One region of the Rouxiella sp. Mn2063 genome, then DNA from elsewhere that is predicted to be linked to it. Evidence: predicted binding sites of a transcription regulator. Region 1 holds the regulator's gene; each other region holds the start of a gene.
What was found. The regulator PurR, encoded in region 1, represses purine synthesis genes. The targets are predictions, from matches to a motif close to CANGCAAACGTTTGCNTG.

Region 1 (3,264 bases):
TTTATTCAGTCTCCTCGCACAGGTGAAGACATAAAAATCAGTTACCTTGCGGATAACTACTGGCAAGATCATTACGTAGGCGCTCGTCGGGTCATGACCCCTAAAACGATTCGTTAAATAGTCAGTTAGCTCATCTTTGATGAAGAGCATTTAACGAAGTGTTTCCGTGATAACTGAGAACACACAGTTATCGACAAGAGAATGATAATAAAATAAGGGAAATCCCATTTAGGGATTTCCCTTATTTTTTATCGCTACCCTGCTTTGGCGAAGTCAGTGCTACATTGGCAAAGTAACTAAGGCATCGGTACAGTAGTCAGCCAACAACAACGCCTAGCGACGCCCAACTCAGTGCATCACCGCAGTAAAGCTGAAGATCAAGATCATCGCCAATGCGCAAACCGTGGTGATTAAAGACATTTTTAGATTACTATCCATACATCCTCCTTTCATGATGAACGCCGAGAATACTTATAATCATAACGAGCCAAACAGACATTGGCCATACAACCAGTAGCCACATAAAGAATAGCCATACAATTATTATGCCATTGATATATTCTCATAGCCGCTACCATTTTCCTATGATCTCTAACAAAGAGCGCCATCTTCGTAGTCAGCTTAAATTTTTCTTCCACTTTTCCGCAATATAAGAGAAAATTCGCGGTTACCGCCCTGCGATGTAACGGCTGCTTATCTCAGCCCCCTTTCAGGTTCTCTGCTGAAATCAATACAAACGATTTTGCTGCGTAAAGAAATTATCGCAGTTAAATAAACGCAGGCAAACGATTAACATAATGCTAACGTGCTAGTGCACGCGGGTTCAGGAGTTATTTTTTCCATGGCAACGATTAAAGATGTCGCTAAGCGTGCTGGCGTCTCAACCACGACGGTATCGCACGTCATCAATAAAACACGTTTCGTCGCCGAAGAAACCAAGGAAGCTGTGCGGGCTGCTATTAAAGATTTGCATTATTCTCCTAGTGCCGTCGCCCGTAGTCTTAAGGTCAACAACACCAAATCAATAGGGTTATTAGCCACATCAAGCGAAGCGCCCTACTTTGCTGAAGTTATTGAAGCCGTGGAAAACAGCTGTTTTGCCAAAGGCTATACGCTAATTTTATGCAATTCGCATAACAACCTAGAGAAACAGCGTGCTTACCTCGCCATGTTGGCGCAAAAGCGTGTTGATGGCTTACTGGTAATGTGTGCTGAATATCCAGCAGAATTGCTTGGCATGTTGGAAGAATACCGCGCTATCCCGATGGTGGTCATGGATTGGGGCGAATCGCGCAATGATTTCACCGACTCCATCATTGATAACGCCTTTGACGGTGGGTATTTGGCAGGACGTTATCTTATCGAGCGTGGCCATCGCGATATCGGCGCAATACCAGGCCAACTCAATCGTAATACCGGTGGTGGGCGCTTTAATGGCTTTGTTAAAGCGCTGACAGAGGCCAATATTCCCGTACGCGACGAATGGATTGTTCAAGGCGACTTTGAGCCAGAATCTGGATATCAGGCGATGCGACAGATCCTTTCACAGAAAAACCGTCCTACCGCAGTATTCTGCGGCGGTGATGTCATGGCAATGGGCGCTATCTGTGCCGCTGATGAAATGGGATTACGGGTTCCACAGGATATTTCAGTGATTGGCTATGATAATGTGCGCAATGCCCGTTATTATTCACCGCCACTCACAACGATTCATCAGCCGAAAGAACGCTTAGGTGAGATGGCGTTTACGATGCTATTGGACCGTATTATTAATAAACGTGAAGAACAACAAACCATAGAAGTTAAGCCTAAGCTGGTTGAACGACGCTCGGTTGCTGACGGACCTTACCGAGATTATCGCCGCTAAGCTTGCCATTAATACCCCACTAAGGATGCCAGACTGGCATCCTTTTTAGTTATCACGCAGCCATTCCTGGTTCAGCGTAATACTATCGCCTAAATAGTTAAGTAGCCACGCAAGAGCGGGCGACTGATTGTTCTGATCCCAAGTTAGACAGCATGGACTTTCCGGAAAGGTATTACTTAAGGTCAATGCGGTTAGTTTGTTCTGAGCAATCCAGGGTGAGACCATATGCACTGGCATCATGCCAACACACAACCCATCGAACAAACAATCAAGCGCACAAGTCCAATCAGGTACAACCAATCGACGCTGATTATCCAATGTCCAGGTATCACGTTTGGGAAGATTCCTCGATGTGTCCTCCAGACATAATGCAGGATAATGGCGCAGACTGTCGTCGTGAAGTGTCCCAGGCATTGCCGCCAATGGGTGTGTTGGGCTGACGACACAATGCCAATCCATAAATCCCATATCGCGAAAGTTAAAACGACCGCCTGCAGGTACCGCCCGTGTCGCACCAATAGCGACATCTGCACGACCATCTACCAGAGCATCCCACACACCGTTAAAGACTTCATTATGTATAATCAGCTCGGTATCTGAAAATTCGCGATAAAAGTCTACGACTAATCGCCGGAGCCTGGCTGGCTTTACAATACGATCGACAGCTACGTTGAGTTCTCCTCGCCAACCGTTGGCAACTTGTTGGCATTGGCGACGTGTGGCATTCATTTTTTTGATAAGTGATCTTGCTTCATCAACGAAGAGCCGTCCGGCCGCGGTCAATTCAACATCACGATGTCGCCGTTCAAACAAACTAACAGCCAACCACTCTTCAAGCTGGCGGACCGTATAGCTGATGGCAGAGGGCACGCGATGAAGTTCTTGTGCTGCAGCGCTAAAACTACCGGTTCTGGCAACAGTATCAACGACATCTAATGAATATTCTGACCACATATTTACCTTCAAAATTTTTCACAACAAGCCGCAAATATTAGCATTTCACAAGTTTTTCGCCATCTATTAGACTCCCGCACTCTTCTATAATGATTCGCAGTCTCGCGTTTATCCTTTCAAAACTAATAAAGTTGGTGTCATGAAACCCTCATTTGGATTTTTATTTTATCTGGCAGGCCTGAGTATGCTGGGCTTTTTAGCCACGGATATGTACCTTCCTGCCTTCAGTGCCATGCAAAGTGAACTCAATACAACTGCCGGTGCAATTAGTACTAGTTTGAGCATTTTTTTAGCGGGATTTGCTGCCGGCCAATTGGTTTGGGGACCGTTGTCCGATCGCTGGGGCCGCAAGCCAATTTTGATTATTGGATTAGTATTATTTAGCGCGGGTTGTTTAGGCATGCTGTGGGTTGACGATATTGCATTGCTATTAGCACTAAGGT
Region 2 (3,264 bases), 110 kb from region 1:
TCGATACACAGCGTCGCCATTTCAGGTTCCAGTGTAACAGGCGTTGCCGCCAAGCTTTGGCTGGCCTTCTGCCAGACAATTTTCTGCCGGGTATAATCTTCTAATGCGTTAACACGCCCAATTTCTTGTGGTGTGACTAAGCTAACCGCAACGCCGCGCGTACCAGCACGCCCGGTACGGCCGACACGGTGCACGTGAACTTCAGGATCAAAAGAGAGCTCGTAGTTAATCACCAGCCCCAGCTGTTTGATATCCAATCCGCGTGCGGCAACATCGGTCGCGACTAAAACACGGCAGCTGCCATTAGAGAAACGCACCAAGACACGGTCGCGATCGCGTTGCTCAAGATCGCCGTTCAATGCTAACGCATCAATCCCTTTAGAGACTAAAGTATCAGCCACTTCCTGACAGTCACGTTTAGTATTGCAGAACACCACGCAAGACGCTGGCTGGTGCTGATACAGCACAGCGACTAATAGCTGTAGGCGATTGTGACGGTCAGCTTCGATAAAGACCTGCTCGATATCAGCAACATCATCCCCACCTTCGATTTCCACATTCAACGGCTGACGCTGGAATTTGTTGCTGATACGCTCAATACCATCGGGATAGGTTGCCGAGAACAACAACGTCTGGCGATTAACCGGGGTATAGCTGACCACGTCTTCGATATCATCGCTAAAGCCCATATCCAACATACGGTCCGCTTCATCAAGTACGAGTACTTTAAGATGATCGAGCTTTAATGTGCCTTTACGCAGGTGTTCCTGAATACGTCCCGGCGTTCCCACCACAATATGCGCAGGACGTACCAAAGACTCTAGCTGTGGCCCGATTGGTTGACCGCCACATAGCGTCAGAATTTTAATATTTTGGGTAAATCTTGCCAGACGACGCAGTTCTTTACTGACCTGATCGGCCAACTCGCGCGTTGGACATAACACCATCGCCTGAGTCACAAAATCATTAACGGTGATTTTATCGAGCAAACCAATGCCGAATGCAGCTGTTTTACCGCTACCGGTTTTGGCTTTTGCTCTGACATCCAGCCCTAATAAAATAGCGGGTAATGATGCAGCCTGAATGGGCGTCATTTGGGAATAGCCCAACTCTTCGAGGTTGGAAAGCTGCTCAGCGGGCAAAGTCAGGGTAGAAAAAGAATGCGTGCTCAAGGCGATAACTCTTTATTAGGACAAAAACGGGGCAGCGGCAGAAATAATGGCGCCATGTATTGCGCAAGATGATAACAGACAGAGGCACTTAACGACAAAAAAGCAGCATCAAAAAAACCCGCGGCTAAGGCGGGTTTTAAATAACGTTTCATCTTGCAATACTAGCAACACCTAAAAGGTGTCGCTTAATAGTTATTACAGAGCAACAACGTTGGCAGCAGACGGACCACGTGGGCTGTCTTGGATGGTGAACTCAACGTTCTGACCTTCAGCCAGAGTTTTGAAACCATCGCTAACGATAGCGGAAAAATGCACGAAAACGTCTTTAGAACCATCAGCAGGGGTGATGAAACCAAAACCTTTGCTCTCGTTAAACCATTTTACCTGACCATTTAACTTACTCATTTTACTATCCTTTACACTGTACTTTTCTATATAAAAACAGCCGCCTCAATGGCGACCGTGCGCATATTAACGCATATTCCCCGCTTACACGCAAATTTGCCACCCTCTTACGCAATCGTTTTCGTCATGGATTATTCTCGTATATAATGCGCCGATTCTGCGGTTCCCGAGAAATAATGGGGCGCAGCCGACAATATCCTGTGATCAACGAAAAGTTAGGTACCACGCTATGTTAACCCTTGGAACTGCACTGCGCGCTGGCGCAACCCGCGTTATGTTATTAGGCTCTGGCGAACTGGGCAAAGAGGTGGCGCTTGAGTGCCAACGCTTAGGTCTGGAAGTGATTGCCGTTGACCGCTACGCCGATGCACCTGCCATGCAAGTTGCCCACCGCAGCCACGTGATTAATATGCTTGATGGCGACGCGTTAAAGCAGGTTATTGAGAGTGAACGCCCTGATTTCATCGTGCCAGAAATTGAAGCTATCGCCACCAGCATGCTGGTGGAATTAGAAAAACAAGGGCACAACGTTGTGCCTTGTGCTGAAGCCACGCGTCTGACCATGAACCGTGAAGGCATCCGTCGTCTGGCCGCCGAAACTCTGAAGTTACCAACATCAACCTATCGTTTTGCTGACGATGAAACCATCTTCCGTCAGGCGGTGAGCGAAATTGGCTACCCGTGCATCATTAAGCCGGTTATGAGCTCCTCTGGTAAAGGCCAAAGCCTGATCCGTAGCGAAGAAACGCTGCAACAAGCTTGGGATTATGCTCAGCTAGGCGGTCGCGCCGGTGGCGGGCGTGTGATTGTGGAAGGTTTAGTGAAGTTTGATTTTGAAATCACCTTGCTGACCATTAGCGCTATCGATGGCATTCATTTCTGTGCCCCTATCGGCCACCGCCAGGAAGACGGCGACTATCGCGAATCATGGCAGCCACAACAGATGAGTGAGCTGGCGTTAGAACGCGCAAAAACAATTGCCAAAAGCGTAGTCGAAGCGCTGGGTGGTAAAGGTCTGTTCGGCGTTGAGCTGTTTATCTGCGGTGATGATGTCGTCTTCAGCGAAGTCTCCCCTCGCCCACACGATACTGGCATGGTCACCCTGATTTCTCAGGACTTGTCCGAGTTTGCGCTACATGTTCGCGCTTTCCTCGGCCTACCAATCGGCACTATTCGTCAATTTGGCCCTTCTGCTTCGGCCGTTATTCTGCCTGAATTGACCAGCGATAATGTCAGCTTCAGCGGGTTGGAAAAAGCCTTAGTCGGCTCGAACCAAGTACGTCTGTTCGGTAAGCCAGAAATCAGCGGAAAACGCCGTCTGGGCGTGGCGCTGTCAATCGGTGACACTATTGAACAAGCGGTAGAAACGGCGATCAATGCCGCCGCTGCGGTGGTTGTAAAAGGTTAATCTGCATCGGCGCCGATTTAAGCGCGGATAAAAACAAAAACGGACGCACAAATAGGCGTCCGTTTTTTCATCTCATTTAGGCGTTACTCGTCATCTTCATCATCAAAAATAACCGTCACGCGATCGCCTTGATGTTGTTCACGGATCTCTTGTGCCACGATAGCGATGGCCTCACCACTGCTCATGCCCCCTTCCATTAATTCGCGAATGCGTTCAGCGGCTTGTTGTTGTTCGTTATGTGAGAGTGAAGGCATACCCGTCAGCATGAGAAATTCCTGT
Region 3 (3,264 bases), 290 kb from region 1:
TTGCGTCGTTATGGCACCGTCCCTCATTCAGGATTTGGTTTAGGATTTGAACGATTAGTTGCCTATGTAACTGGTGTGCAAAACGTCCGTGACGTGATCCCTTTCCCAAGAACACCACGTAATGCAACTTTCTAATTAGTTAACGAATTTTAATTTAATTCGCGACGTAAAAAAATGAGGTCAGCTGAGCTGGCCTCATTTTTTTTTAGGATTGATCTAGGTCACAAAGTTCCGTAATTGAAATATTTAGAAATACATTTTTTCTAATTGTAACAATTTTACGATATTTGTAGCATTTTCAATATGGATAAACAACTACCCCAATGGAACACTGCGTTCAGACACAGGAGACACCAAACTCTCAACAATAGTTCCCTGAATTATTGTCGGCAGTGGCAAAGGTGTCCGAATTACACTAACGAGGGTAATAATAAATGATGAAGCGCAACATTCTTGCAGTGGTAATCCCAGCACTGTTGGCTGCTGGTGCAGCAAACGCAGCTGAAATTTATAACAAAGACGGCAACCAACTGGACCTGTACGGTAAGGTTGACGCACGTCACCAGTTCTCAAGCAATGATGGCCAAGACGGTGACAAAACTTACGTTCGTTTCGGCTTCAAAGGCCAAACCAAAATCAACGACGACATCACCGGTTACGGCCAGTGGGAATACAACGTTCAGGCTAACAATGCTGAATCTCAAGGTGATAAAGGTAATGCAACTCGTCTGGGCTTCGCCGGTCTGAAATTCGGCGACTGGGGTTCATTCGACTACGGTCGTAACTACGGTGTCTTGTACGACGTAGAATCTTACACTGACCAATTGCCAGTATTCGGTGACGATACTTTCTACGGCAACGACAACTACCTGGCTGGCCGTAGCAACGGTGTGGCAACTTATCGTAACAGCAACTTCTTCGGTTTGGTTAACGGCCTGAGCTTCGCGTTGCAATACGAAGGTAAAAACGACGGTAACAACGGCGAAGCTAAAGGCCGTGGTGTTGACTCACAAAACGGCGATACCTTCGGCGTATCTACCGCTTACGACTTGGGCATGGGCGTCAGCCTGACCGGTGCTTATGTAACAGGTAACCGTACTGCTCAGCAGAAAGTTGATGGCATTGGCGACAAAGTTCAAGCTTACAGCGTTGGTGCAAAATACGATGCCAACAACGTATACCTGGCAGCCATTTACGGTGATACCCGTAATATGACTACCTATGTCGATACTTCTAGCCTCACTCAATTTGCTAACAAAACTCAGAACATCGAATTGGTAGCACAATACCAGTTCGACTTCGGTCTGCGCCCATCCATTGCTTACCTGCAATCTAAAGGTAAGGACCTGAACTCTGTTGGCACATTTGCTGGCGGCGACGCTGACTTGGTTAAATACATCGAAGTGGGTACTTATTACTACTTCAACAAAAACATGTCTACCTATGTTGACTATAAAATCAACTTGCTGAAAAACAACGATTACACTACTTCTGCTAGTGTAAATACCGACAACGTTGTTGGCGTAGGCTTGCAATACCAGTTCTAATTTAACTTGCCAAGCCTGCGGGCGACTGACAAGTGATATCAACAGGCAGAGCAAAAGCTCTGCCTGTTTTTTTTAGCATTGATTCCGCCATTTCTTTAGCCATAGATCATCATATTTTTTAATGCTGAAGCCCTCTTCACAACTCTGCTTTCTTTTTACCGCAAACGGTTGGCAAAGCCCGCTTCTAGCGCTACCCTGATGACTTCTTTCTGCTAATCATTAGGTCATGGAAGCATTGCTATGTTTGAGAAAATCACTGCTGCACCTGCGGATCCAATCCTGGGTCTTGCCGATCTTTTTCGCGCTGACGATCGTCAGAACAAAATCAATCTGGGTATCGGCGTTTATAAAGATGAAACCGGTAAAACGCCGGTATTAACCAGCGTTAAAAAAGCCGAACAGTTTTTACTGGAAAACGAAACTACCAAGACTTATCTGAGCATTGATGGATTGGCAGACTTTGCTCGCTGCACACAAGAATTATTGTTTGGTGCAGATAATGCCCTGATTGCGGATAAACGTGCTCGCACCGCACAAACGCCTGGCGGCACCGGTGGCCTGCGCATTGCAGCTGATTTTATTGCCACACAAACTAGCGCCAAACGCGTGTGGGTCAGCAACCCAAGCTGGCCAAACCATAAAGGCGTGTTCGCCTCTGCTGGCTTGGAAGTGGTTGAATATAACTACTACGATGCCAACAACCACGCGCTGGATTTTGACGGCCTGTTGAAAAGCCTTAGTGAAGCAAAAGCGGGCGATGTGGTGTTATTCCACGGCTGCTGCCATAACCCAACCGGCATCGACCCAACCATTGAGCAATGGACACAATTGGCCGATCTTTCTGTGGCGAATGGCTGGTTACCGCTGTTTGACTTCGCTTACCAAGGATTTGCGAAAGGACTTGAGGAAGATGCTCAAGGTCTGCGCGTTTTCGCAGCTAAACATAAAGAATTACTGGTCGCCAGCTCTTATTCGAAGAACTTTGGCCTGTATAACGAACGCGTGGGTGCGTTTACTCTGGTTGCTGGCGATGCTGAAACCGCTGAGCGTGCATTCAGCCAGGTGAAGTCTGTTATTCGTACTAACTATTCCAACCCACCGGCACATGGTGCTGCTGTTGTGGCAACCATTCTTGGTAATGAAGCGCTGCGCGCTATCTGGGAACAAGAATTAAGCGATATGCGCCAACGCATTCATCGTATGCGCCAGCTGTTTGTGACGACTTTGCAAGAAAAAGGCGCGAAACAAGATTTCAGCTTCATCATCCAACAAAACGGCATGTTCTCTTTTAGCGGCTTGACCAAAGAACAAGTGTTACGTCTGCGTGATGAGTTTGCCGTTTATGCCGTAAATTCTGGCCGCATTAACGTAGCGGGAATTACTTTGGATAACATGGCACCACTTTGCGAGGCTATAGTCGCAGTGTTGTAGCGAGACCGCGCTAGATTCGGTTTTTAGTAAATAAAACGGCCACTTTAAAAGTGGCCGTTTTATTTGATTTAAGAAAGGGCATTTCTAAATCAACAAACTGTAGTTACTCTGGCAAGCTGAGGCTTAGTCTTGCAGGAAAGGGTTGGTTTTGCGCTCGTAACCGATGGTCGACATCGGGCCGTGACCGGGCAGGAAAGCAATATCATCACCTAATGGCAGCAGTTTGTTTTTAATCGAGTCGATCAGGGTTTGGTGATCGCCGCGGGGGAAATCGCTGCGCCCGACG

Region 2: the regulator PurR is predicted to act here: its motif matches at 1,686-1,703, upstream of purT (formate-dependent phosphoribosylglycinamide formyltransferase).
Region 3: the regulator PurR is predicted to act here: its motif matches at 1,705-1,722, upstream of ACL9RG_RS05860 (amino acid aminotransferase).

The regions. Positions count from the first base shown of each region.
Region 1 is NZ_JBMOUD010000003.1:395,707-398,970, reverse strand. It holds gene ACL9RG_RS07260 (C40 family peptidase) at 1-117, shown strand, start outside; gene ACL9RG_RS07255 (YnhF family membrane protein) at 349-438, opposite strand; gene purR (HTH-type transcriptional repressor PurR) at 842-1,867, shown strand; gene punR (DNA-binding transcriptional activator PunR) at 1,913-2,821, opposite strand; gene punC (purine nucleoside transporter PunC) at 2,961-3,264, shown strand, end outside.
Region 2 is NZ_JBMOUD010000003.1:287,889-291,152, reverse strand. It holds gene dbpA (ATP-dependent RNA helicase DbpA) at 1-1,172, opposite strand, end outside; gene cspE (transcription antiterminator/RNA stability regulator CspE) at 1,368-1,577, opposite strand; gene purT (formate-dependent phosphoribosylglycinamide formyltransferase) at 1,807-2,985, shown strand; gene ACL9RG_RS06765 (YoaH family protein) at 3,069-3,251, opposite strand.
Region 3 is NZ_JBMOUD010000003.1:104,887-108,150, reverse strand. It holds gene asnS (asparagine--tRNA ligase) at 1-135, shown strand, start outside; gene ompC (porin OmpC) at 435-1,547, shown strand; gene ACL9RG_RS05860 (amino acid aminotransferase) at 1,788-2,978, shown strand; gene ACL9RG_RS05855 (MBL fold metallo-hydrolase) at 3,102-3,264, opposite strand, start outside.